Regions from separate parts of the Massilia sp. P2_C2 genome, predicted to be linked through region 2. Evidence: predicted binding sites of a transcription regulator. Region 2 holds the regulator's gene; each other region holds the start of a gene.
What was found. The regulator sigma-54, encoded in region 2, starts transcription at its own class of promoters, with help from an activator protein. The targets are predictions, from matches to a motif close to TGGCANGNAANCTGCTTT.
Positions count from the first base shown of each region.

Region 1: the regulator sigma-54 is predicted to act here: its motif matches at 6,613-6,630, upstream of AC1DYX_RS18340 (PEP-CTERM sorting domain-containing protein).
Region 3: the regulator sigma-54 is predicted to act here: its motif matches at 1,377-1,394, upstream of AC1DYX_RS09800 (CmpA/NrtA family ABC transporter substrate-binding protein).
Region 4: the regulator sigma-54 is predicted to act here: its motif matches at 1,925-1,942, upstream of AC1DYX_RS00710 (pilin).

Region 1 is NZ_JBFUDR010000160.1:523-9,252, forward strand. Features, by position in the region: partial or broken gene AC1DYX_RS18305 (carboxylesterase/lipase family protein) at 1-836, shown strand, start outside; gene AC1DYX_RS18310 (class I SAM-dependent methyltransferase) at 884-1,696, shown strand; gene AC1DYX_RS18315 (family 2A encapsulin nanocompartment cargo protein cysteine desulfurase) at 1,701-3,623, opposite strand; gene AC1DYX_RS18320 (family 2A encapsulin nanocompartment shell protein) at 3,635-4,567, opposite strand; gene AC1DYX_RS18325 (helix-turn-helix domain-containing protein) at 4,644-4,898, opposite strand; gene AC1DYX_RS18330 (hypothetical protein) at 4,895-5,065, opposite strand; gene AC1DYX_RS18335 (rhodanese-like domain-containing protein) at 5,065-5,535, opposite strand; gene AC1DYX_RS18340 (PEP-CTERM sorting domain-containing protein) at 5,759-6,559, opposite strand; gene AC1DYX_RS18345 (MBL fold metallo-hydrolase) at 6,769-7,710, shown strand; gene AC1DYX_RS18350 (alpha/beta hydrolase) at 7,755-8,730, shown strand, end outside.
Region 2 is NZ_JBFUDR010000245.1:44-7,272, forward strand. Features, by position in the region: gene AC1DYX_RS22985 (hypothetical protein) at 133-363, shown strand; gene AC1DYX_RS22990 (hypothetical protein) at 381-839, opposite strand; gene AC1DYX_RS22995 (enoyl-CoA hydratase/isomerase family protein) at 836-1,936, opposite strand; gene hpf (ribosome hibernation-promoting factor, HPF/YfiA family) at 2,048-2,407, opposite strand; gene AC1DYX_RS23005 (RNA polymerase factor sigma-54) at 2,473-3,978, opposite strand; gene lptB (LPS export ABC transporter ATP-binding protein) at 3,981-4,772, opposite strand; gene lptA (lipopolysaccharide transport periplasmic protein LptA) at 4,787-5,401, opposite strand; gene lptC (LPS export ABC transporter periplasmic protein LptC) at 5,430-6,032, opposite strand; gene AC1DYX_RS23025 (KdsC family phosphatase) at 6,043-6,576, opposite strand; gene AC1DYX_RS23030 (KpsF/GutQ family sugar-phosphate isomerase) at 6,576-7,229, opposite strand, start outside.
Region 3 is NZ_JBFUDR010000059.1:15,888-19,588, forward strand. Features, by position in the region: gene ntrB (nitrate ABC transporter permease) at 1-46, opposite strand, end outside; gene AC1DYX_RS09800 (CmpA/NrtA family ABC transporter substrate-binding protein) at 60-1,292, opposite strand; gene AC1DYX_RS09805 (endonuclease/exonuclease/phosphatase family protein) at 1,688-2,533, shown strand; gene AC1DYX_RS09810 (DsbA family oxidoreductase) at 2,581-3,249, opposite strand; gene plsY (glycerol-3-phosphate 1-O-acyltransferase PlsY) at 3,556-3,701, opposite strand, start outside.
Region 4 is NZ_JBFUDR010000002.1:60,734-65,371, forward strand. Features, by position in the region: gene sucC (ADP-forming succinate--CoA ligase subunit beta) at 1-796, shown strand, start outside; gene sucD (succinate--CoA ligase subunit alpha) at 814-1,695, shown strand; gene AC1DYX_RS00710 (pilin) at 2,020-2,451, shown strand; gene AC1DYX_RS00715 (O-antigen ligase family protein) at 2,528-3,991, shown strand; gene AC1DYX_RS00720 (flagellar brake protein) at 3,996-4,638, opposite strand, start outside.

The DNA of each region.
Region 1 (8,730 bases), on a different contig from region 2:
TGGCCACGCCGCTCGGCGCGGCCGAAACCGCGCTGTTCGACCGCCATGCCGCGGAACGCGAAGGGATGGCGTTCGCGAAGGCCGTGGGCGCGGCGCACCTGGCGGACCTGCGCAAGCTGCCGGTCGACGCGCTGCAGAAGCAGCCGTGGGAACAGCATCCCATCGTCGACGGTCATGTGCTGCGCGACGAATTGACGGCGACGTACCGCAATCATCGACAGAACGACGTGCCGCTGCTCGCGGGCTGGAACGCGGAAGAGGGCAAGGACCTGGCCCCGGAAATCATCGGCACGGACAAGTTCACGGCCGCCAGTCATACGGCGCTCGTGACGAAGCTGCTGGGCCATGCGCCGTCCGCCACGCTGCTGGCCGCGTACCCGGGCGCGACGGATGGCGAGGCCAGGTCGTCCATCGACCGTCTCACGAACGACTGGTGGGGCTGGCGTACGTGGTACTGGGCCAGCCTGCATGCGCGGTATGGCCGCGGGCCATCGTACGTCTATTATTTCGCGCACCGGCCGACCGAGCCCCTGACGCCATGCGGCTACGGCTGCGGCGCGGGGCATGGCGCCGAGATCCAGTACGTGTTCGACCATCTCGGCCAGGACGCCCGGCCGTGGTCCGCGTATGACCGGCAACTGGCCAACCGGCTGGCCGACACCTGGGCCAATTTCGCGCGCACGGGCGATCCGAACGGAAAAGGTCTGCCGGCCTGGCCTGCGTTCGACGGGACGGATGCGTCCATCATGCGCATCGGCGATGCGGCCGACCTGGAAGCGCGCGGCAAGCTGCCGGACTTTTCGTTGTTCGGGTTGCCACCGAAACGGTCTCGATAGGCGTAAGCTGAGCCCGGCAGCGATCGTAACGCTGCGGAGGAGCGGCCATGTCGCTTGCTGACGCGAAGTTCGGCGGATCCATTCCGCAACTCTACGAGCACTATCTCGTCCCGCTGATTTTCCAGCCTTATGCGGACGACCTCGCGGCACGCGTGGCCCGCCGCGGTCCGGCGCGCGTGCTGGAGGTTGCGGCCGGCACGGGCGTCGTCACGCGCGCGCTGGTGCGGCTGTTGCCGGCGCCGGCCGAGATCGTTGCGACCGACCTCAATCAGGCCATGCTCGACCAGGCTGCCGCCACGGGCACCGCGCGGCCTGTCCGGTGGCAACAGGCCGATGCCATGCACCTGCCATTTCCCGACGGGGCGTTCGATACCGTCGTCTGCCAGTTCGGCGCCATGTTCTTCCCGGACCGGGCGCACGCCTACGCGGAGGCCAGGCGCGTGCTTGCCGCGGGAGGAATGTTCATGTTCAACGTCTGGGACCGGATCGAGGACAATGAATTCGCGGCGGTCGTCACCGACACGCTTGCACAAGCGTTTCCCGCCGACCCGCCCCGGTTCCTGGCACGCACCCCGCACGGCTACCACGACGTGGCCGTCATCCGGGACGACCTCGCGCGCGGCGGATTCACGGTGGCGCCCACGTGCACGACGCTGGCCGCCCGCAGCCGGGCCGGTACGCCCGACGAGGTCGCCATCGCCTATTGCCAGGGCACGCCGTTGCGCAACGAGATCGAGGCGCGGGGAACGCCAGGCCTGGCGGCAGCCACCGCGCTTGCGGCGGCAGCCATCCGACGGCGGTTCGGCGATGGGCCGGTGGAAGGGAAGATCCAGGCCCATGTGATCGCCGTCGCGCGCTGATGCGCTAGCGCGTTCTACGCCGGCTGGCGAGGCCGCGCACGATGCCCACCAGTTTGTCGATCTCGTCGAACGTGTTGTAGAAGGCCAGCGACGGGCGCACGGTCGTTTCCACACCAAAGCGGCGCAGGATCGGCTGGGCGCAATGGTGACCCGTGCGGACCGCGATGCCCTGGTCGTTGAGCGCTGCGCCGACTTCCGCGGTACTGTAGCCGGCCAGCACGAACGACATCACGCTGGTCTTGTCGGCAGCCGTGCCGATCAGGCGCAGGCCCGGAATCGTCGCCAGCTCGCGCATGCCATGGACCAGCAGCTCGTGTTCGTAGCGCGCGATGTTCTCGATGCCCAGCCGGCTGACGTAATCGAGTGCCGCACCGAGGCCGACCGCGTCGGCGATGTTGCCGGTGCCCGCTTCGAACTTGTTGGGGATAGGCTGGAACACGGTCTTCTCGAACGTGACGTCGGCGATCATGTTGCCGCCGCCCTGCCATGGCGGCATGTCTTCCAGTACGTCGCGCTTGGCCCAGACGACGCCGATGCCGGTCGGGCCAAACACCTTGTGGCCCGAGAACACGAAGAAGTCGGCGCCCAGCTCCTGCACATCGATGCGCATGTGCGAGATCGACTGCGCGCCGTCCACCAGCACGCGGACACCGGCGCGTTTCGCCAGTGCGATGATCTCGCGGACCGGCGTGACGGTACCCAGCGCATTCGATACCTGGGTCACCGCAACCAGCCTGGTGCGGTCGTTCAGCAGCTTGCCGTATTCGTCCAGCAGGACCTGGCCGGTGTCGTCCACCGGGATCACGCGCAGCCGCGCACCCGTGGCCGCGGCCAGCTGCTGCCAGGGCACGATGTTCGCGTGATGCTCGAGATGCGACACGATGATCTCGTCGCCTGCGTGGATGTGCTGCGCACCCCAGCTCTTGGCCACCAGGTTGATGGCTTCGGTGGTGCCGCGCACGAAGATCACTTCCTCGACCGCGGGTGCGTTGATGAAGCGGCGGACCGCTTCGCGCGCGCCCTCGTAGGCATCGGTTGCGCGTGCCGCCAGCTCGTGCGCGGCGCGGTGGATGTTCGAGTTCTCGTGCGCATAGAAGTGCGCGATGCGGTCGATGACGACCTGCGGCTTGTGGGTCGTGGCGGCGTTATCGAGCCACACCAGCGGATGACCGTTGACCCGTTCCTGCAGGATGGGAAAGTCGCGCCGGACCGCGTGGACATCGAACGCCGGATGGCGGCCGGTGCCGGCCAGCGGCACGCGGCCGTAGGGATCGGCCTTGGCCGGCGTGACGTAGCCGCTGGGCAGCACCACCGCGTCGACAAAATAATATTGCGGCGTACCCGAGGCAGGCAGGGGCGCAGCCGCCGGAGGTGCCGGTTGCAGGCGCGGGACGGCCGGCGCAACCAGTTCGTCCAGGCGATCGCTGCCCGTCGCGGCGGGGTGAAGGCTGCCGCGCTCGAGGAAGTAATAGGACGAGGCCGCGCTGCCGGCGTCGCGCGCGGGGGCGGGCGCCGGCGCGTGCACGGGCTCGACGCCGAGCAGCGCACTGCCCAGGCGCGGTTCGTAGGCCGGTACGGTGCTATACAGTTTATCCGGCACGCCATTTCCCGCGGGGGCGACCGGGAGCAGCGCCGGGGCGCGGTTGCCCAGGGACAGGACAGGCCCCGGTGAAGCCGGCAGCAAATTGGTGCCGGGCACCTGGCCCTGTGGAATCGGGGTGCCGGGCACGCCGGGGCCGAGTCCTGCCGGGCTGGCCAGCGGCGAGCCCGCCGGGGCGACATTGACCGGCGCCTGCACGCCGGCGGGCGCCGAGGGCAGGGCGCCGAACATGGCGTTGGCCATTTGTGCCAGCAATGCCGTATCGAACGGTGCCCCCGACGGCGCCGCGTCCGCCGGCGGCGCAGGAGGGGAGGAAGACAGGCTCATTGCACGCCCTGTTATTTATAGGTGTCGGGATAGTCGTGGTACTTGCCGATTTCGACATCGTCAAGCACCGCCAGCGCGTCGGTGGTCAGCACTGCCAGCGAGCAGTACAGCGAAATCAGGTAGGACGAGATCGCATGGTTGTTGATGCCCATGAAGCGCACCGACAGGCCCGGGCTTTGTTCGCCCGGCAGTCCCGGCTGGAACAGGCCGACCACGCCCTGGCGCTTCTCGCCCACGCGCAGCAGCAGGATCTTGCTCTTGCCGTCGGCGACAGGCACCTTGTCCGACGGGATCAACGGAATCCCGCGCCATGTGATGAATTGCGAACCGAACAGGCTGATGGTCGGCGGCGGCGTGCCGCGGCGCGTGGCTTCGCGGCCGAAGGCGGCAATGGCCAGCGGATGCGTCAGGAAGAATGCGGGCTCTTTCCAGACCTTGGTGAGCAGCTCGTCCAGGTCGTCCGGGGTCGGTGCGCCCGTCAGCGGGAAGATCCGCTGCGATTCGGCGACCTGTGCCAGCAGGCCATAGTCGGGATTGTTGATCAGTTCGCTTTCCTGGTTTTCCTTGATCGTCTCGATCGTCAGGCGCAATTGTTCCTTGATCTGGTCATGCGGGCTGCTGTACAGGTCGGACACACGGGTGTGCACGTCCAGTACGGTGGAAACGGCATTGAGGAAGTATTCGCGCGGATTCTCTTCATAGTCGACATAGGTGCGCGGCAGCTGGTTTTCGCTCTCGCGCGCCGTGCAGGTGACGCGAATGGCTTCCGGGTTCTTGACCTTGTTGAGACGGTAGATACCCGCTTCCACCGGCACCCATTGCAGTAGATGGGTAAGCCAGCGGGGGCTGATGGTCTCGAGTTGGGGAACGGTCTTGGTTGCATTGGCTAACTGCCGTGCTGCGCTATCGCCGAGGGCGGTGGTACCGCCTATGGTTGCCGACATCTTGACTCCGGAAAAAGTGAGGGGAAGAGCGTGTAAATATTTCTGCGCGGCAGTGTGGCCGATCGCAATACAGGGTTCAACCGGCTATCGCCATCAAAATGGGGATTTCCCCATGACTGACCAGCACGGATGGGGTCAATCCGAACGCCTGCGACAGTTTGGCCACCGTCACGAGGGACGGCGTCACGGTGCCGCGTTCGATTTCACCGATGAATGACCGGTTCAGGTCGGAATGCTCCGCCAGCTCTTCCTGCGACCAGCCGCGCGCCACGCGCAAGCGGCGCACGCCAAGGCCGAAACTGCGGACCAGCGTCGTGCCCGATTCACTCATGCGGTTCCGCCCAGCAGGCCCTTGAGTTCCCCGACGACGGCCGCCGGCGTTTCGCGCGACGGGAATTCGATGCCGCGGATATCGCCGGGCGGGCGCTGGGTGTCGCGCCAGTGATGCCGTATCTGCCGCAGGTCACCCGTAATCGTATCGACGTCGAAATCCGGCATCAGTCCTGTACCCAGGGCAGGCCGTGCGTGCGCCAGCCGTTCAGGCGGCCGCGTTGGTGGTTTTCGTCGAGGTCGCCCTCGAAACCTTCCAGCACGTTGAACACGAGCGACGCACCGGCCTTGGCAGCAGCCTCCGCCGCCAGCGCCGAGCGTTTGCCGCTGCGGCACAACAAGAGGGCGACCTTGTCCCTGCCGCCGAGTTTGGCTTCGAGCTCACGTACGAAGCGCGGGTTGCGCGTGAGTGTCGTCCCGGTCGCCCAGGGCACATGCACGCTACCCGGCACGTAGCCGACGAACACGCGCTCCTCATTGCTGCGCACGTCCACCAGTACGGCTTGCCCGCTCGACACCAGGGCCCATGCGGCAGGCGGACTGATCCCGCCCGGGTAAGGCAGGCCGTTCGCAATCGCTTCCGCGCGGGCGCGCTCCAGGACGGGGGGCAGGGCGATTTCCAGCAGATCGGTTGGCATGACACTTCTCTCCAGCACATGGTGATCGGATGCCGCGGCAGCGGCACGGATGGGCCTAATATACGTGGAGCACTTTCGACATTAAACGAATATAAATGCACATACGTATGCGGAAACCGTTTATGGTTCGGCACGATGGGCTCGGAGTCGAATGATGGGAACGGAAACGACAACGCCACCTGCATGGGGTGGCGTTTGGTGTGCCGGAATTCTTTGTTTCTCTTTACAGGCTCGTCTTGCGGCTGCGCCGGGACGCCAACAGTCCTGCGCCGCCGGCAATCATCAGTAGCCATGTCGCCGGCAGCGGCACGCCGGTCGGCGGCGGATTTTGCTCGACGGCAGTGCTTTGCACGCCGACGGTGAAGCCATTCCAGTACTCGTTGGTCAGGCTGCGCCAGGTCAGCGTATCGAATGCGCCAGTGAAGCGGATGGTGCCGTGCGGCTCGCCGCTGCCGATCAGCCGGTATTCTGTATTGCCGCCGCCGAGATCGACCACCTCCTTGGTCACGCTCCCGCAGCCCCAGTAGCCACAGCTGTTGTTGCCGGGTGCGGCGGCTCCGAGGCCGGCGCCGTAACTGAGGATATCGAAGTCCTGGTTCAGGAAGGCATAGCCGTTACCGTTCAGGCTGACAAAAGCGAAGACCGGATTGACGACTGTCTGCGAGAACGTCAGCGTCTGGTCGCCGGCGTACTGCAAGGCGATGATATCGGTCCCGGTAGGCACGTTGTCGACCTGGGGGCTGGTGTAAGGCGAGTCCGTCACGGGAGTACGTGGCGTGTAGTAGTCGATGCCGCCACTGGGCTGATAAAAGCCAACGCCCGCGGCATTGGTGTACGTGACGTTGACGGTCTGGGTCAGGGTGGTAATGGTGCCGTTGCCGATGAACCCGGTTCCGGGGTCGGCGTCGGTGCCGGTCCAGTCGGTCCAGTAGACCGGATTGGCGCTGGCAGCGCCGCCGGCAAGCATCAGGGTCAATGCAGGGATGGCGCGAAACAATGTTGCGGCAAGACTTTGCGTAGCCATGGAATCCTCCCAGGATGTGCGCAACGGCCAAAGTGACAGTTGGTGTAAATCTTAAAGCAATCATTATTCCAAATAGATAAGCAATTGATTTTTAAGGATGTGCTCGGGCGCGTGTAACCCGGGTGTCAATTTTTTCGACAGATGTGCGGATGTGAAAATGCTGCGCTAAGATTCTCATCCTTGCCACCCTTGATCGGATACCCCGCCGCATGAAAACCTTCGCACCATTCCGCCGCTACCTGCTGGCCGCCGCCATGCTTGGACTGGGTACCATTGGCGCCATCGCGCCAGCCTGCGCCGCCGCGCCCATGCTCAAGACCCAGGCCCCCGGCTATTACCGTTTCATGCTGGGCGACTTCGAAATCACAGCCTTGAGCGATGGCACCATCGCCCTGCCGGTCGACAAGGCGCTGGACACGCAGCCGGAACGGGTCCAGGCGGCGCTCAAGGAGCAGCACATCAACCTTCCGGCGGAGACCTCGGTCAACGCCTWCCTGATCAACACGGGCAGCAGGCTGGTGCTGGTCGATGCCGGCGCCGGCACGCTGTGGGGCCCGAACGCCGGCAAGCTGCTGGCGAGCCTGAAGGCCGCCGGCTACACGCCGGAGCAGGTGGACGAGGTCTATATCACCCACCTGCACACCGACCACATCGGGGGCGCGGTGGCGAATGGGGCGCCGGTCTACGCCAACGCGATCGTGCGCGCCGACCAGCGCGAGGTGGACTTCTGGTTGAGCAAGGTCAAGTTCCAGGGCGCCGTCGCCAGCATGGAGCCGCTGCTCAACGCCCAGCGCTTCAAGGCCTTCTCCGGCGACACCGATCTGGTCCCGGGCGTGCGCGCCGTCGCCACCTATGGCCACACGGAAGGCCATACCATCTACCTGGTGGAAAGCCAGGGGCAAAAGCTTTATCTCATCGGAGACCTGATCCATGTGGGAGCGGTGCAATTTCCCGATCCCACCGTGACGATCGGCTCCGACACCGACCGCAAGCTGGCGCGCGAGCAACGCATGAGTACCTTTTCCAGGGCCGCCCGGGAAGGCGCGATGATCGGTGCGGCCCACTTGTCCTTCCCAGGCGTCGGCTACGTCAAACCGGCTGGCCAGGGCTACCAATGGATTCCCCTTAATTACTCGGCACTAAACAAGTAAGCCCGGGGCCCACTGTCCTTCCCTCAACACTTCATGGAGAAAGTATGATCAGGTTCATTGCTGCCATGTGCGCCGGCCTGGCGCTCATTTCCCCGCTTGCCCATGCGGACGACGTCGCGCCTGCCGCGTCCACCGCGCCTTCCGCTGCCACCGTGCGGGTGGAGCGCATCAGCATCGACAGCCCGGCCCTGGCGGGCAACCCGGAAGGCAACAGTGCGCGCCGCGACGTCATCGTGGTGCTGCCCCCGAGCTATGCAAGTTCGCCTGCACGCCGCTATCCGGTCGTCTATGCCCTGCACGGCTACGGAATCACGCCGGAAAAGTGGTTTGCCATGGACAAGCAAGACCAGATTGCCGCCAGGGCGTTCCGAAGCGGCGTGCGCGAGATGATCRTGGTCTTCCCCGACACGTACACGCGCCACCATGGCAGTATGTACTCCACCTCGGCTACCACCGGCGACTGGGAAGCCTTCATCACGCGCGACCTGGTCGGGTACATCGACGCGCACTACCGCACCATCGCACACCGCGCCAGCCGCGGCCTGATGGGCCACTCGATGGGAGGCTACGGAACGGTCCGGCTCGGCATGAAGTATCCGGGCACTTATTCCAGCCTGTATGCGATGAGCGCATGCTGTCTTGCCGCCCGGGAGATCACGCCCGAGCAGGGACGGCAGGTCGAGACGGTCAAGACCATCGAGCAGGCATCGTCCGCCCCGTTCTTGGTCCGTACTACCCTGACCGCGGCGGCCGCATGGTCGCCCAATCCGAACAAGCCGCCGTTCTACGTCGACCTGCCTTACGAGGGCGGCCAGCTGCGTCCGCACGTGCTGGCGGAATGGGCCGCGAATGCGCCCCTGGCCATGCTGCCGCAGTACGTCAATCACCTGCGCCAGTACCAGGCCATCGCGATCGATGTCGGCAACCGCGACAGCCTCGTCGACGACAACAAGGCGCTGCATGAGGCGCTTGACCGGTTCGGCATTGCGAATACCTTCGAGGTGTACGACGGCGATCACG
Region 2 (7,229 bases):
AGACAAGAGCGGCCGCCCAAGTCTAATGAACCAGGCCCGGCAGCCGGGGGGAACTGGAACCGACCGAAGTCCGCAGGAGGCGCGACCGGGAGTGGCGCCGCTCCTGCGGAGGCCCCTTCGGACACGCGTGTCATGATGGGCAGCGCCAGCGGCGGCTCCACAGTCCGTTACACCGCGGAGAAGGCCGCCGCCGAAGCACATGAATCGGCTGAGGTAGCGAAAAAAGCGGCGGAAGAGGCCAAGGCACAAGCGGCCGAAGCCAAACGGGCACGCATACGCGCCGAACGCGCCAGGCGCGCTGCCGTCAAATCAAATCAGCCAACGATGGAAGAGAAGTCACAAATGAAGCAGGAACATAAATAAAGGGCTCGGTCGGCGACTCACGCCACGCCAAACCGCCGCCGCAAGCGCGCATGGCGATGCCGGAAGAACAGCGCCACGCACGCGCGCACGAGCACGCGCGGCAGAGCGCGCCGCGGCCGGAACGTCAGGCAGTCGACGACCACCGTCCCCTGCCCCGCCGCCATGACCGTGCGCTCGTGCTGCCAATACGCCATCGACAGCATCGGAGAACGTTCCAGGAAGCGCCGGCCCGGCTCGATTTCGACGAGGGGCAGGTCGCTCCAGTCGACGGGCAGCACGCGCAGCAGCAGGGGCCAACTGCGGCACAACCGCTGGCCCGGCACGAAGGCGCCGCCGGGCAGGCATTTCATCTCCCTCGGGAAGGTCATGCGCAGCAGCGGCGCCATCTCGTCGGCAATGCCCTCGACCGACGTTGCCCACGCCCATACTGCGGGCTGATCGGCGGCGAGCGCGGATTCGAACCGCAGCCCGATCATGCGCCGCTTGCGTCGCGCAGATCGCGCAGCGGATGCGCGTGCCCCGGCCACACGGGCGCGAAGAACGCGGCCACCATCTCCGGGGTGACGTCGGACAGCAGAGGCGGCGTCCAGCGCGGCGCATTGTCCTTGTCGATCACGAGCGCGCGCACGCCTTCGATCACCTCGCCATGCTCGAACGTGCGACGCACGAGCGCCCGTTCCATGCGCAGGCAGTCGGCCACGCCGAGCTCCTCTCCGCGCACGAGCATCTCGCGCGTCACGCACATCATCAGCGGCGAGCGCTGGCGCATCGTGGCCAGCGTCTGTTGCGCGAACGGGCTCGCGTCGGATTCCAGCGAAGCCATCACGGCCGCGACGGAATCGGCGCCGAAATGGCGGTCGATGGCTGTGCGCTGCGCGGCCAATTCCCCGCCGCCCGCATCGGCAGCAAACGGCGCCGCGAACGCGCGGATCGCATCAGGGAGTCGAGCGCCCGGCGTCGCCCCGACCAGCGCCTGCAGCGCGTCCAGCTGCGCGGCCGGCACGAACACGTCGGCCAGGCCCGCGTAGATGGCGTCTGCCGCGCCGATCGTCGCCCCCGTCACGCCGAGGTAATGGCCCACGCGGCCCGGCGCGTGCGACAGGAAGTGGCTGCCGCCGACGTCCGGGAACAGGCCGATGTTCACCTCGGGCATGGCGATCTTCGAGCGTTCCGTCACGATGCGCAGGCCGCAGCCAGGCCCGCCCTGCGCAATGCCCATGCCGCCGCCCATCACGACGCCATCCATCAGCGCGATGTACGGCTTCGGATAAAAGTGGATCAGGTGGTTGAGGGCGTATTCCTCGGTGAAGAAATCGTCCAGCAGCGGGCTGCCCGTCTGCGGCGTGGCGCTGCCGGCCTGGTGGAAGAACCGGATGTCGCCGCCGGCGCACAAGGCCTTTGCGCTCGTGCTCCCGATGCAGACGGCGTCGATGCCCGCATCGTCACGCCAGGCAAGCAGTGTTGCCGTGAGCACGCGGACCATGTCCAGCGACAACGAGTTCAGCGCCTTGGGGCGGTCGAGGGTGATGATGCCGGTGCGGTTGGCGACGCGCGTTTGAACGTAGTCGGTCATGTCTCTTGTTGTTTGAATAATGAGACCGCATTGTAACGCGCGTGGCGGGCCCAAAAATACGAAAAGGGCGCCGATGCGCCCTTCGTTTCCTGGTGCTGCGTCAGCGTGGCATCACGCCGCGGCGGCAGCTTCCTCTCCTCCTTCGGACATGCGTTTGATGGACGCGTTGTCATGATCCTTGAGCATCTGCTTGTACTTGACGACCTGGCGATCGAGGCGATCCATCAGCATGTCGATGGCGGCATACAGGTCGTGCGCAGCGCTGGCGACATGGACGATCTTGCCTGCGAGCCTCAGGTTGATCTCGGCTTTCTGGCGTTTTTCTTTCTCGGTGAGATTGTCAATGCAGAGGATGACATGGGAATCGATCACTTGATCGAAATGGCGGGTAATGCGTTCGAGCTTGTTCTGTACGTATTCTCGGATGGCTGGAGTTACATCGAGATGATGTCCGCTGATAGTGAGATTCATACACACTCCTTTGAAGATACCCTGCCATGACGTGCGCGCATCCAGCGCAACGCGGCAGTGTGGTGTTACAAGGATTTGCGGAGACTGACGGGTGGGATCTTCAGCGCCTCACGGTATTTCGCGACCGTGCGCCGCGCGATAACCATTCCCTGTTCCCCTAGCATCTCCGCGATCTTGCTGTCGGATAAAGGATTCTTGGGGTCTTCTGCTCCTGTCAATTGTACGATGAGGGCCCGTATTGCCGTCGAAGAAGCTTCGCCTCCCGCCTCGGTGGCAACGTGACTCCCGAAGAAATACTTCAACTCAAACATGCCGTGCGGGGTCAGCATGTATTTCTGAGTTGTGACTCGAGAAATTGTGCTCTCGTGTAGACCTAGTGTATCAGCTATCTCACGTAAAACAAGGGGCCGCATCGCGACTGCGCCGTGGGAAAAAAAGTTACGCTGGCGATCCACGATGGCTTGTGCCACGCGCAAGATTGTGTCGAAGCGCTGGCGCATGTTCTTGATGAGCCACTTGGCTTCCTGCAACTGTGCGTTCAACTGCGTGTCCGATTTCCCCTGCTTGAGCAGCGAGGCATACAGGCTGTTCACGCGCAGGCGCGGCATCACTTCCGGGTTCAGCTGCACGCTCCAGCCATCCTTGGCGCGGCGCACGATCACGTCGGGCACGACGAAGTCCGACACGTCCGACGCGAACGCCGCGCCCGGATGCGGATTGCACTGGCGGATCACGGCCTGGGCTTCGCGCAGGTCTTCGTCGTCGCAGTCGAGCGCCTTCTTGAGCTTGTTGAACTCGCGCTGCGCGAACCACGTGAGGTATTTTTCGACGATGGTCAGCGCCATGCGCCGCGTGACGAGCGGCACGCCGGGCATGCGCCGGATCTGCAGGGCCAGGCACTCGGCCGCGCTGCGCGCGCCCACGCCGGGCGGGTCCATGCTTTGCACGAGGGCCAAGGCCGTGCGCAATTCCTCGAACTCGATGTCGAGTTCTTCCGGCAGGCGCGCATGGATCTCGTCCAGCGATTCCTCCAGATAGCCATTGTCGTCCAGTGCGTCGACGACCAGTTCCACGAGTGCGCAATCGCGCGCGCCGCAGCACGTCAGGCGTGCCTGTTCCATCAGGAGCTCGCGCAGCGTGACGGGGCTCGCTTCCAGTTGCGGGCGGCCATCCTCGTCCTCGCCGCCGTTGCCGCTGCCGCTGCGGCCGGATTCGCCCCAGTCGGCATCGCCGCCTTCGCCGCCGGTCTCTGCGCCGCCGTCGCCACCGTTCTCGCCATTGCCGTTCTCGGAGGTGGCAGCACCGCCGCCCTCTTCGCCTGAACTCTGCGAAGACGCGGGCGCCTCGCCCTGCGAAGACGCGGGTGCGCTGTTGATGGCGCCGTCGGCCAGCAGGCGTACGGAACGGTCGAGCGGATCGTCGAGCCGCTCGAGCAGCGGGTTCTCGCCCAGCACCTGCTCGATTTCCTGGTGCAATTCCAGTGTCGACAGTTGCAGCAGCCGGATCGACTGCTGGAGCTGCGGCGTCAGCGCGAGGTGCTGTGAAGTCTTGAGTTGCAGCGTCTGTTTCATGACTACATTCGGAAGTGTTCGCCCAGGTAGACGCGGCGCACCGACTCGTTGGCGATGATGTCGTCGGGACGGCCGGAGGCCAGCACCGCGCCCTGGTTGATGATGTAGGCGCGATCGCAGATGCCCAGCGTCTCGCGCACGTTATGGTCCGTGATCAGCACACCGATGCCGCGCTCCTTCAGGAAACGCACGATGCGCTGGATCTCGATCACGGCAATCGGATCCACGCCGGCGAACGGTTCGTCCAGCAGCACGAAGCGCGGATCGGTCGCCAGCGCGCGCGCGATCTCCACGCGGCGGCGCTCGCCGCCGGACAGCGACAGCGCGGGGTTCTCGCGCAGCTTCTCGATCTGCAGCTCGGTCAGCAGCTCGTCGAGGCGTTCGGCGATGCGCGTCTTGGTCAGGGGCTTGCCGTTCTCGCGCTGCAGTTCCAGCACGGCGCGGATGTTTTCTTCCACCGTCAGCTTGCGGAACACCGACGCTTCCTGCGGCAGGTACGACAGGCCAAGGAGCGCGCGCCGGTGGATCGGCAGGCTCGTGATGTCGGTGCCGTTGATGTCGATGCTGCCGGCGTCCGACGGCACCAGGCCCACGATCATGTAGAACGACGTCGTCTTGCCGGCGCCGTTCGGCCCCAGCAGCCCGACCACTTCGCCGCACGCGACCTGCAGCGACACGTCGCGCACCACGAGGCGCTTGCCGTAGCTCTTCTGCAGCCCCTTGACGACGAGCGTGCTGCCGCCGCATGCGGCCGGTGCCGTCAGCATGCCTGCTTCCATCGTGCGTTGTTCCATCACGCGTGCCTCCGTCATTGCTTGCCCGCCGGGGCGGCGGCAGGGGCGCCGGCAGCCGCAGGGAGGGCGGCCGCAGGGCCGCCCGCTGCCGGCGCCGCCGTCGTGCGGCGCGGCGCGATGATCAGCGTGTTGCGGCCCTGGCCCGGCTTGCTCTGGCCGCTGACGTCATTGCGCACGTTCGCGACTTCGGTGCGGTTGTCGTAGGCGATGTAGGCGCCATCGACCTCGTTCGCCAGGCGGCCGTTCTCCAGCTGCCGCACGATGGCCTTCGAGAACAGTTTCACGATTTCCGTGCGCTCGTCGTATTCGATGCGCTCGGCCTGGCCCTCGACCCACAGGTCCGGGCCGCCGTCGCGCTTCTGGCGAAAGCTGGCCGTCTTGCCCGGGTTGGCCGTCAGCGTGACGCTCATATAGCCTTCCGGCGATTCCTTCAGCACGGCCTTGTCCGACTTCAGGGTGAGGGTGCCGCGCGTGAGCACGACGTTGCCCGTCAGGATGCGGACCTGGTTCACCTCGTCCACGTCCAGCGTGTCGAAGTTGATGACGGCCTGCTTGAGCGAGTCGGCGCGCTCGGCCCAGGCGGAGAGCGAGGCGAACGACAGGATGGCGACGGCAAGGTGTTTTTTCATGGATCTCGTCCTTGTTGTTAGGTACGCGTCAGCGCGGGGCGCGCGGCGGATAGATGATCTGGCCGCGTCCGCCCAGGTGCACCTGCTGCGTGGCGTTATTGGCGAGCATGCCGATGCCGGTCACGGACGACGCGCCCAGCTGCATCTCGATCGCCTTGTCGGTCTTGACGATGTCCTCGTCCGGCAGCACCGTCAACGCTTCCGTACGGATCCGCAGCGGCTCCGACTTCGCGCCGGCGGGGCGCTGGATGTCGACGTTGCCGGTCAGGTCGATCTGGTTCTGGTTCTGGCTGACCAGCGCACGCTCGGCCGTCATCGTCATGGGCGGGTGCTCGACGGTGAGGCTGTGCACGACGGGCTTGTCGACGAGGGCCGTATTGTCGGCCGGATGGTGCGTCAGGCGTTCGCCCGAGATCACGTAGCGCGGCTTGCCGGTCTCCGACATGCGCACCCAGCTGAAGTTGTCGATGATGTAGTCCGGCTCGTTGCCCGCACTGGCGCCCGGTGCATTCTCTTCGCCCTGCAGCACCTGCACGAGCCAGAAGCTGCCGAACGCGCAGAACACGGCGGTCAGCATCAGGGCCAGCAGGCGCCAGCGGTGCGCGGTACGCTTGTAGCTTGCGGAGGCCATGTCTTCTCTTCTAGGCGAAGTAAGGCGCAAGCGCCTGTTCGTAGGTACCCTGGGCACGCATCACCATGTCGCACACTTCGCGCACGGCGCCGCGGCCGCCCGGGTTCTTCGTCACGTAATGAGCGCGGTACTGCACTTCCGGATGGCCGCTCGGCACCGTCACCGCAAAACCCACGCGCGTAAACAGCGGCAGGTCGATCACGTCGTCGCCGATATAGCCGCACTCCGCGGCCGTCACCCCCGTTTTATCCAGCAGCTCGGCGAACGCGAGGCGCTTGTCGTGCTGGCCCTGGAACACGTGGGTGATGCCCAGGTCGGCCGCGCGTTTGATGACGATCGGCGACGTGCGTGCGCTGATGATCGCGGTCTGCACGCCCGTGCGGTTCAGCAGCTGGATGCCGAGGCCGTCCAGCACGTAGAACGTCTTCGTGACTTCGCCGTCCGGGCCATAGGTCAGGCTGCCGTCGGTGAGGACGCCGTCGACGTCGAAAATCATGACTTTTACGCGCGCTGCGCGCTCCATGTGTGCCAGCGGAGTCACCATCAGATCACCTTGGCGCGCGTGAGGTCGTGGATGTGCAGGGCGCCGACCAGTACGTCGTCGGCGTCGGTGACGAGCATCTGGTTGATGCGGAATTCTTCCATCACGGCGACGGCATCCACCGCCAGCTGTTCCGGGTGCACGCGGCGCGGATTCGGGTGCATGACGTCGCGAATCACGAGCTTGCTGAAATCCTGGACCTTCTCGATCAGGCGGCGCAGGTCGCCATCCGTAAACACGCCGACCGGCCGGCCGGCATCGTCGACGATGGCCGTCATGCCCATGCCCTTCTGCGAGATTTCCAGCAGGGCTTCCGTGAGCAGCGCGCCCGGTTTCACCGTCGGCACCGCGGCGCCGCTGCGCATCACGTCGCGCACGTGGGTCAGCAGGCGCCGGCCCAGCGCGCCGCCCGGGTGCGAGCGCGCGAAATCGTCCGACTTGAAGCCGCGCAGCTCGAGCAGCGCGACGGCCAGCGCATCGCCCAGCGCGAGCGTCGCGGTGGTGCTGGCGGTGGGCGCCAGGTTCAGCGGGCAGGCTTCCTTCTCGACGGACACGTCCAGGTGCACGTCGGCCACGGTCGCCAGGCGCGACTCGGGCTTGCCGGTCATCGCGATCACGGGCACGCCCATGCGCTTGACGGCCGGGATCACGACGGC
Region 3 (3,701 bases), on a different contig from region 2:
CCGACTTGGCGGGTGCGTTGGAAGTGGAGTTGACGACTGTATTCATGATGTTCTCCCGATCACACCTTGATCTTGAACGAGGCGGCATAGGCGGCCGGGTTCTTCCCGTCCCACACGGTGCCGTCGATCAGCTTTGTGGAACGCATGGGCGACTTCGGCACCTCGACCTTGGCCATGGCGGCCGCGTCGCGGTACAGGGCGACCTGGTTGACGCTCGAGGCCACCGCCAGGTAGTCGGGGTCGGACTTGAGCAGGCCCCAGCGGCGGTGCTGGGTCATGAACCACATGCCGTCCGACAGGTACGGGAAGTTGACCGTGCCGTCGTTGTAGAACTTCATGTAGTTCGGATCGTCCCAGGTCTTGCCCAGGCCGTTCTGGTAGCGGCCCAGGATGCGCTGGTTGATCACGTCCACCGACGTGTTGACGTAGGATTTGTCGGCGATCGTCTCGGCCATTTTGACCTTGTTGGACATGCTCGCGTCGATCCAGCGGCTGGCTTCCAGCACGGCAGCCACCAGGGCGCGCGCCGTGTTCGGGTATTTCTTGACCCACTCGAGCGAGGTGCCGAGCGTCTTTTCCGGATGGTCCTTCCAGATGTCCTGGGTCGTCGCGGCGGTGATGCCCACGCCGTCGGCGATGGCGCGGTGGTTCCACGGTTCGCCCACGCAGAAGCCGTCCATGTTCCCGACCCGCATGTTCGCCACCATCTGCGGCGGCGGCACGGTGATCACCTTGGCGTCCTTCATCGGGTTAATCCCGTAGCTGGCGAGCCAGTAGTACAGCCACATCGCGTGGGTGCCGGTCGGGAAGGTCTGGGCGAAGCTGTATTCGCGCTTGTCCGTGCTCATCACTTTTGCCAGCGACGGGCCGTCCACCGCGCGGGCGTCGGCCAGTTTCTTCGACAGCGTGATGGCCTGGCCGTTGTGGTTCAGGTTCATCAGCACCGCCATGTCCTTCTTCGGACCGCCGATACCCATCTGCACGCCATAGATCAGGCCATACAGCACGTGGGCGGCATCGAGTTCGCCGTTGACCAGCTTGTCGCGCACGCTGGCCCAGGACGATTCCTTGCTGGGTATGATCTTGATGCCGTATTTCTTGTCGAAGCCGAGCACCGACGCCATCACCACGGAGGCGCAATCGGTCAGCGGAATGAAGCCGACCTTCACTTCGGTTTTCTCGGGTTGGTCGGAACCGGCGGCGAACACCCCGCCGGAGATGAGTCCGGTGAGCGAGGCCGAGGCGCCGGCGGCCAGCAGGCGGCGGCGGGTCGAATTGATTGTATCGGTCATGTTGGTCCTTGTTGACGACAGACGAAAAAAGGGACAGCGTGTTCGGCGGGCGGAGTGGCCAGCTCCGGCGCCCTTGTCGTCAATACTGCAATTGCCGTGCCAAGAATCAATATGTGTTTACATGCCCGCAAAATACCGCGGCCGGCACCAATGTCGTGCCGGCGCACCAACATAAACGGGGGCGCACACCGATTGCGTGCGGCCGCGCGGACGTGCATGCCAGACAACGGCGCACGGATGTCCGTAACCGTGCAGCGTGCGCCGGCGTGGCGCGTTATCCTCGTTCAGACGGTGTCGCCGGTGTGAACTTGTTACCTTGACATCGATCCTACCGTGTGACCGTCATTCCTCAAAGAATGGCAAACTCTGGCAGTTGTGTTTTACGGAGGTATCGAATGCGCGTGGTTTGCTGGAATATTCACTGGGGCTGTGGGAGGGACGGGCGCATCCGCATCCACGCAATCATCGATGTGTTGCGCAAGCTGAATCCCGATGTGATCTGCCTGCAGGAAGTGGCGGCCAACCATCCCGAACTGGAGGGCAGCGCCAGCGCCAGCCAGTTCAAGCAGCTGGCCGGTGCGTTCGGCGGCTATCACATGATCGAGCAGGCGCCGAGCGAAATCTACCGCAACAACCTGCCCCGCCAGTTCGGCAATATCCTGCTGTCCAAATTCCGCATCACCCAGGCGCAGCGCCACATCCTGCCCTGGCCCGTCGATCCGGAACAACCGGCCGGCATGCCGCGCGGGATGATCGAGACCGTGCTGGAAGCGCCGGGCGGCAAGCTGCGCGTGCTGACGACGCATCTGGAGTATTACTCGCCCGTGCAGCGGCGGGCGCAGGTGCGGCGGATCCGCGACCTGCACGAGGAAGCGTGCGCGCGCGCCGCCATCTACCAGCCGGACCCCGCGCTCGAGCCGCCGTGCCAGCTGGGCTTCCGCCCCGGCACGGCCGTCTACTGCGGCGACTTCAACTTCACGCCCGATTCCGAGGATTACCAGGCCCTGCTGGCTCCGGCGCCGGAAGGCACGCTGGGCCTCGTCGACGCCTGGCGCGTGCGCCACGGCGACATCCCGCGCGCCCCGACGGCCGGCCTGCACGGCTTCAAGTGGCCGGACAAGCCCGAGTGCTACGATTATTTCTTCGTCACGGAAGATCTCGCCGCGCGGGTCGACGACATGACCGTGCAGTCCGAGACGTCGGCTTCCGATCACCAGCCGATCGTGCTGGATCTGACCTGAGCCGAGCGGGCGCCGCGGTCCCCCGCCGCGGCACCGTCGGCCCGCTGTTACGCGGCCGGTTCCTCGTCCTGCTCGAGTTCCTCGTCCTGCTGCGCGATCTGGCGCAGCGCCTGCTCGAACACCTCGGGCGGCTGGCCGCCGGAGATCAGGTGGCGCTGGTTGATCACGATGGCCGGCACCGAACGGATGCCGGCGCGCTGCCAGTAGTACTCGAGCTGGCGTACCTCGTCCGCACAGGCGTTCGATTCCAGCACCTGGCGCGCGGCTTCCACGTCGAGACCGACCTCGCCCGCCACGCGTAGCAGCACGTCGTGCGCGCCCGGGTTCTCGCCCTGCGTGAAATACGCCTCGAACAGCTTTTCCTTCAGCGCGCGCTGGCGCCCCTGCCCTTCCGCCCAGTGCAGCAGGCGGTGCGCGTCGAAGGTGTTGTAGATGCGGCCGCGCTTGCCCATGTCGAACGTGAAGCCGAGCGCGGCACCGCGCTCGCGGATCATCTCGCGCGACTGTTCCTGCTGGGCGGGCGTGGCGCCGTATTTCTCGGTGAGGTGTTCGAAGATGTCCTGCCCTTCCGGCACCATCCCGGGATTCAGCTCGAAGGGCTGGAAATGCATGTCGACCGTCACCTCGGCGCCCACCCGCTCCAGCGCCTGCTCGAGGGATTTCAGGCCGATCGCGCACCACGGACACGACACGTCCGACACGAAGTCGATTCTCATCTGTTTACTCACTTTTACACCGCCTTCCTGTTTTGTGTTTGCTGACGCCACATCATGTTTGCAGCGGATGGCATATGGTGACACATCGAACGAAAGGGAGAAGCGCGCCAAACAAAATCGGCAAACCAAAATTCGGGGTCAGAGCCCTTTTGAAAGAAATGTCGCTAAGGTAGCGTGCCAATTAGCGATGGCCGGGCGTACGGGACGGGACCGACGACGAGATACCAGACCACGTCGCCATCTTGGAGGGAAAAGTACTCGGAGGCCATTGCACGGAAATGTGCTCTGACCCCGAATTTAACCCGACTACTTTTTCTTTACCGCCGGCTTGGCGGTCGCGGCTCCCTTGGACTTGCTGCCGATGCGCGATTCTTTGCCGGCCATCAGGTTGCTGATGTTGCCGCTGTGGCGGTACAGCAGCAGCAGGCTCATCGCGATGACGGCAAACAGCT
Region 4 (4,638 bases), on a different contig from region 2:
CTCGTCGGAAGGCGGCATGGACATCGAAGAAGTCGCGCACAGCAATCCGGAAAAGATCCACAACGTCGTGATCGACCCGAAGATCGGCCTGACCGACGCGGACGCCGACGACGTCTCGCGCAAGATCGGCGTGCCGGAAGGCTCGATCGCCGCTGCGCGCGCGAACCTGCAAGGCCTGTACAAAGCGTACTGGGAAACCGACGCATCGCTGGCTGAAATCAACCCGCTGATCCTGACCGGCGACGGTAAAGTGGTCGCCCTGGACGCCAAGTTCAACTTCGACGCGAACGCCCTGTTCCGTCATCCGGAAATCGTCGCCTACCGCGACCTGGACGAAGAAGATCCGGCCGAAGTCGAAGCATCGAAATTCGACCTGGCTTACATTTCGCTGGACGGTAACATCGGCTGCCTCGTGAACGGCGCCGGCCTGGCCATGGCGACCATGGACACCATCAAGCTGTTTGGCGGCGAACCGGCCAACTTCCTGGACGTGGGCGGCGGCGCAACGGCCGAGAAGGTCACCGAAGCCTTCAAGATCATGCTGAAGAACCCGGGCCTGAAAGCCATCCTGGTCAACATCTTCGGCGGCATCATGCGTTGCGACGTGATCGCCGAAGGCGTGATCACCGCTTCGAAGGCCGTGTCGCTGCAAGTGCCGCTGGTCGTGCGCATGAAGGGCACCAACGAAGACCTGGGCAAGAAAATGCTGGCCGACTCCGGCCTGCCGATCATCTCGGCCGACACCATGGAAGACGCAGCGAAGCAGGTCGTTGCTGCTGCAGCTGGCCAAGCTTAATTCGCGAAGGAAATAAAATGTCGATTCTGATTAACAAAGACACCAAAGTCATCACCCAAGGTATCACCGGCAAGACCGGCCAATTCCACACCCGCATGTGCCGCGACTACGCGAACGGCCGCGAAGCCTTCGTCGCAGGCGTGAACCCGAAGAAAGCCGGTGAGGACTTCGAGGGTATCCCCATCTTCGCGAGCGTCAAGGAAGCCAAGCAGGAAACCGGCGCAACCGTGTCGGTCATCTACGTCCCGCCCGCAGGCGCCGCCGCCGCCATCTGGGAAGCCGTGGAAGCCGAGCTGGACCTGGCCATCTGCATCACCGAAGGCATCCCCGTCCGTGACATGATGGAAGTCAAGGACCGCATGGCCAAGGCCGGTTCGAAGACCCTGCTGCTGGGTCCGAACTGCCCGGGTCTGATCACCCCGGACGAAATCAAGATCGGCATCATGCCGGGCCACATCCACAAGAAAGGCCGCATCGGCGTCGTGTCCCGTTCTGGCACGCTGACGTACGAAGCCGTCGGTCAGCTGACCGCGCTGGGCCTGGGCCAGTCGTCGGCAGTCGGCATCGGTGGCGACCCGATCAACGGTCTGAAGCACATCGACGTGATGAAGATGTTCAACGACGATCCGGACACGGACGCCGTCATCATGATCGGTGAGATCGGCGGCCCGGACGAGGCCAACGCCGCTTACTGGATCAAGGACAACATGAAGAAGCCGGTCGTCGGCTTCATCGCCGGCGTCACCGCGCCGCCGGGCAAGCGCATGGGCCACGCCGGTGCGCTGATCTCGGGCGGTGCCGACACGGCACAAGCCAAGCTGGAAATCATGGAAGCCTGCGGTATCAAGGTCACCAAGAACCCGTCGGAAATGGCCCGTCTGCTGAAGGCGATGCTGTAATCCTGCGGATTCGCATCCAATGAAACGGGACGCTGCACGCAGCGTCCCGTTTTTTTTCGTCTGCGCTGGCACGACAGGCTGACAATTTTTGTCGCAACTCAACAGAATCCGTCGTGCTGACAATTTTCGCCATGCCAGGGTGACAAAAATTGTCATGCAGCAAGGCAAAAAACACACGAAAACCCACAATTCGATGTCGCCGTACTAACGATTCCGTACGGAAACGTCCTGGCACGCCGATTGCATAGTGTAAAGGGCAGAAGCAAGCAGTACCAGATACGAAGTACCCCTTTAATTTTTGCAGTACCTACCTGGAGAAACATCATGAAAGCACCGAAAATCGTCAAGAAAGCCCAAGCCGGCTTCACCCTGATCGAACTGATGATCGTTGTCGCGATCATCGGTATCCTGGCCGCCGTGGCGATCCCGGCATACCAGGACTACGTCGCCAAGTCGAAGTTCGCCGCTGCACTGGGTGAAGTTTCGGCAGGCAAGACCGGCTTCGAAGTCAAACTGAACGAAGGCGCGACGCCGTCCAAGCCGGAAGACGTCGGCCTGTCGGCCACCGCAACCGCCAACTGCTCGAAGTTCGACGTGGACGGCACCACCCTGACGTGCACGATCGTCGGCGGCCCGTCGAGCGTCGCAACAGAAAAGATCGTCCTGACCCGCAATACCGACGGCGGCTGGACCTGCGCAGCGACCGTCAAGCAGAAGCTGATCGGCACCGCGGGCGTCTGCGTCGGCCAGAGCTAATCGGACATCGTCTGCTGACGATCCCTGTAAATGCCGCTCAGTGTAAGCTGAGCGGCATTTTTCATTTTCTTCGACCATGACAACGACGACTGTAACCGCCAAGCTTGACGACCATCCCACCTGGAAGCGGATCGCAGCGGTCGCTTGGCCGCTGTCTTTGATCGTTGTTTTGGGAATCAATTTCTTGAGCAGGAATGGACACGATGAACAGCGTATCCATGAAATAGCGTTCCTGCTGCTCGCGGGATTCGTCCTCGTTCTCGCCAGATCCCGTGGGCTGATGACATTCCTCGGCGCCTCCAGGGGCGGCCGCGCGCTGGCCCTGTTTTTCGCGTATGGCACCGCTTCGGCCACGATGGCCCATTCGCCCGCCTACGCCGGGGTCGAGGTGGCGATGTTCGTGCTGTTGCTGGCCAGCGCACTGGCGATTGCCGACCAGATCCAACGCGGCGGCATCCGGCTGATGCGGATTGCGCTGCAGGCGCTCGGTTGCGCGGCCACGCTGCACGCGGTCCGGATCATCGTCAACTACTGTGCGTCCTTTGCGCTGGACACCAATCTCGAACCGATGGACTTTGCGCCCGGCTTCAGCCATATCCGCTTTTTCAACCATACGCAGACGGTGTTACTCCCTCTGCTCGTTCTTCTTTACTGCCTCACGTCACCGGTTTCCCGCCTGCGTTACCTGTGGTTCACACTGATCTCACTCTGGTGGTTGAGCATATTCGCCACCACGGGCCGTGGCAGCCTGACGGGGCTTGCGGCCGGCGCGATGCTCGCCGCGATCGTCATGCGGCGTTCCGCAGCCGCTTACCTGAAGGTATTTGCGTTGACTTTCGCAACCGGTATCGCCATGTATGTCGTCTTTCTCGTCATCGTACCGGTGCTTGCCGGACATGCCGTCTTCGGCGCCTTCGAATTTGCCCTCGAACGCAGCAAGAGCGATCCTTCGAGCATGCGATTTTATATATGGGGGAACGCGCTTGAACTGATCCGCCAGCATCCCTGGTTCGGTGTCGGCCCCATGCATTTCGCCCACGATGCCCTCCGTTTCCGCTGGGCGGCACATCCGCACGACTGGGGACTGCAGATTGCGGCCGAGTGGGGGCTGCCGGCGCTGCTGTTGCTCTGCTTCGCGCTGTTTCAAGGCATGCGTGCGCTGGTGCGTTCACGGGCAGGCGTGGCATCCATCGAGAGCGGCGGGATGGTGTTGCCGGCATTGCTGGTCAGTGGCGCCGCAGTGCTCGTCGACGGTCTGGTGTCGGGCCTGATCGCGATGCCGCAAAGCCAACTGGCAATCGCCTTGTACCTGGGATTTGCCATTGCCTGGGTACGCATGAGCGCCCCCGCAGAGCGGCCGCGGCCCACGGCCGGGGTGGCAATGCGGTTCGCCAACGTACTGGTCCTTCTGGTCGCACTGGTCAGCCTGGCCGAGGGCGTGTACCCCGACGTTACGGATTTGATCAATGACGGTACGCCAAACGCCGCCGTGAACCGCGGCCTGCGCTGGCCGCGCCTGTGGGAGCTCGGTTTTTTCTGAGCTGCTACACGATCTTCTGCCGATCCGCCAGCAACGCCTCATACGTCATGTTCTGCAACAACGTGTAGTGCGCCGGATTCAGACTCGTGAACTGCACACCGTAAGCATAGCCCTCGGCCTGTTCCGCTCCGCTGGACAGCGCGCTGATGTTGCGCACAACCGCACGCGCGCGGACCCGGACCTCCTGGTTGTTGGGCGGTGCCTGCAGGATGAATTCCAGGTCGAATTCGTCCTCATCCTGCGGAAGACTCTTCTGTGATGCGATGCGTGCGCCGTTCACGCTCAGGTTGGTCACGAGACACTCCACGGCCGGCACGGCACCGCTGGCCGGGATGATGCGGGCGGGAATGTCGACCTTGACCCGCATCGCCGTGCGCAGGCTCGTGCCCTGGATCGAGTCCGGGAACGAGATATGGGCATACAGCAGCGGCCGGCCGAAGACCCGCTCGACCGTGCATGCGAACGAGCACACGTGAATGCCCGAGAACACGCGCATGGTCAGGCGCTCGCCTTCCACCAGCGGGATCGGCGCGCCGTTATCCGTTGGGATCTTGACGATCATGTACTCGTCCTTCACCCAGCCGATCAGCGTGGAAAAGTGCTGCACGGGTTTCAGGCGCCGGTGCGTGATGAACTGGAGGCGAACG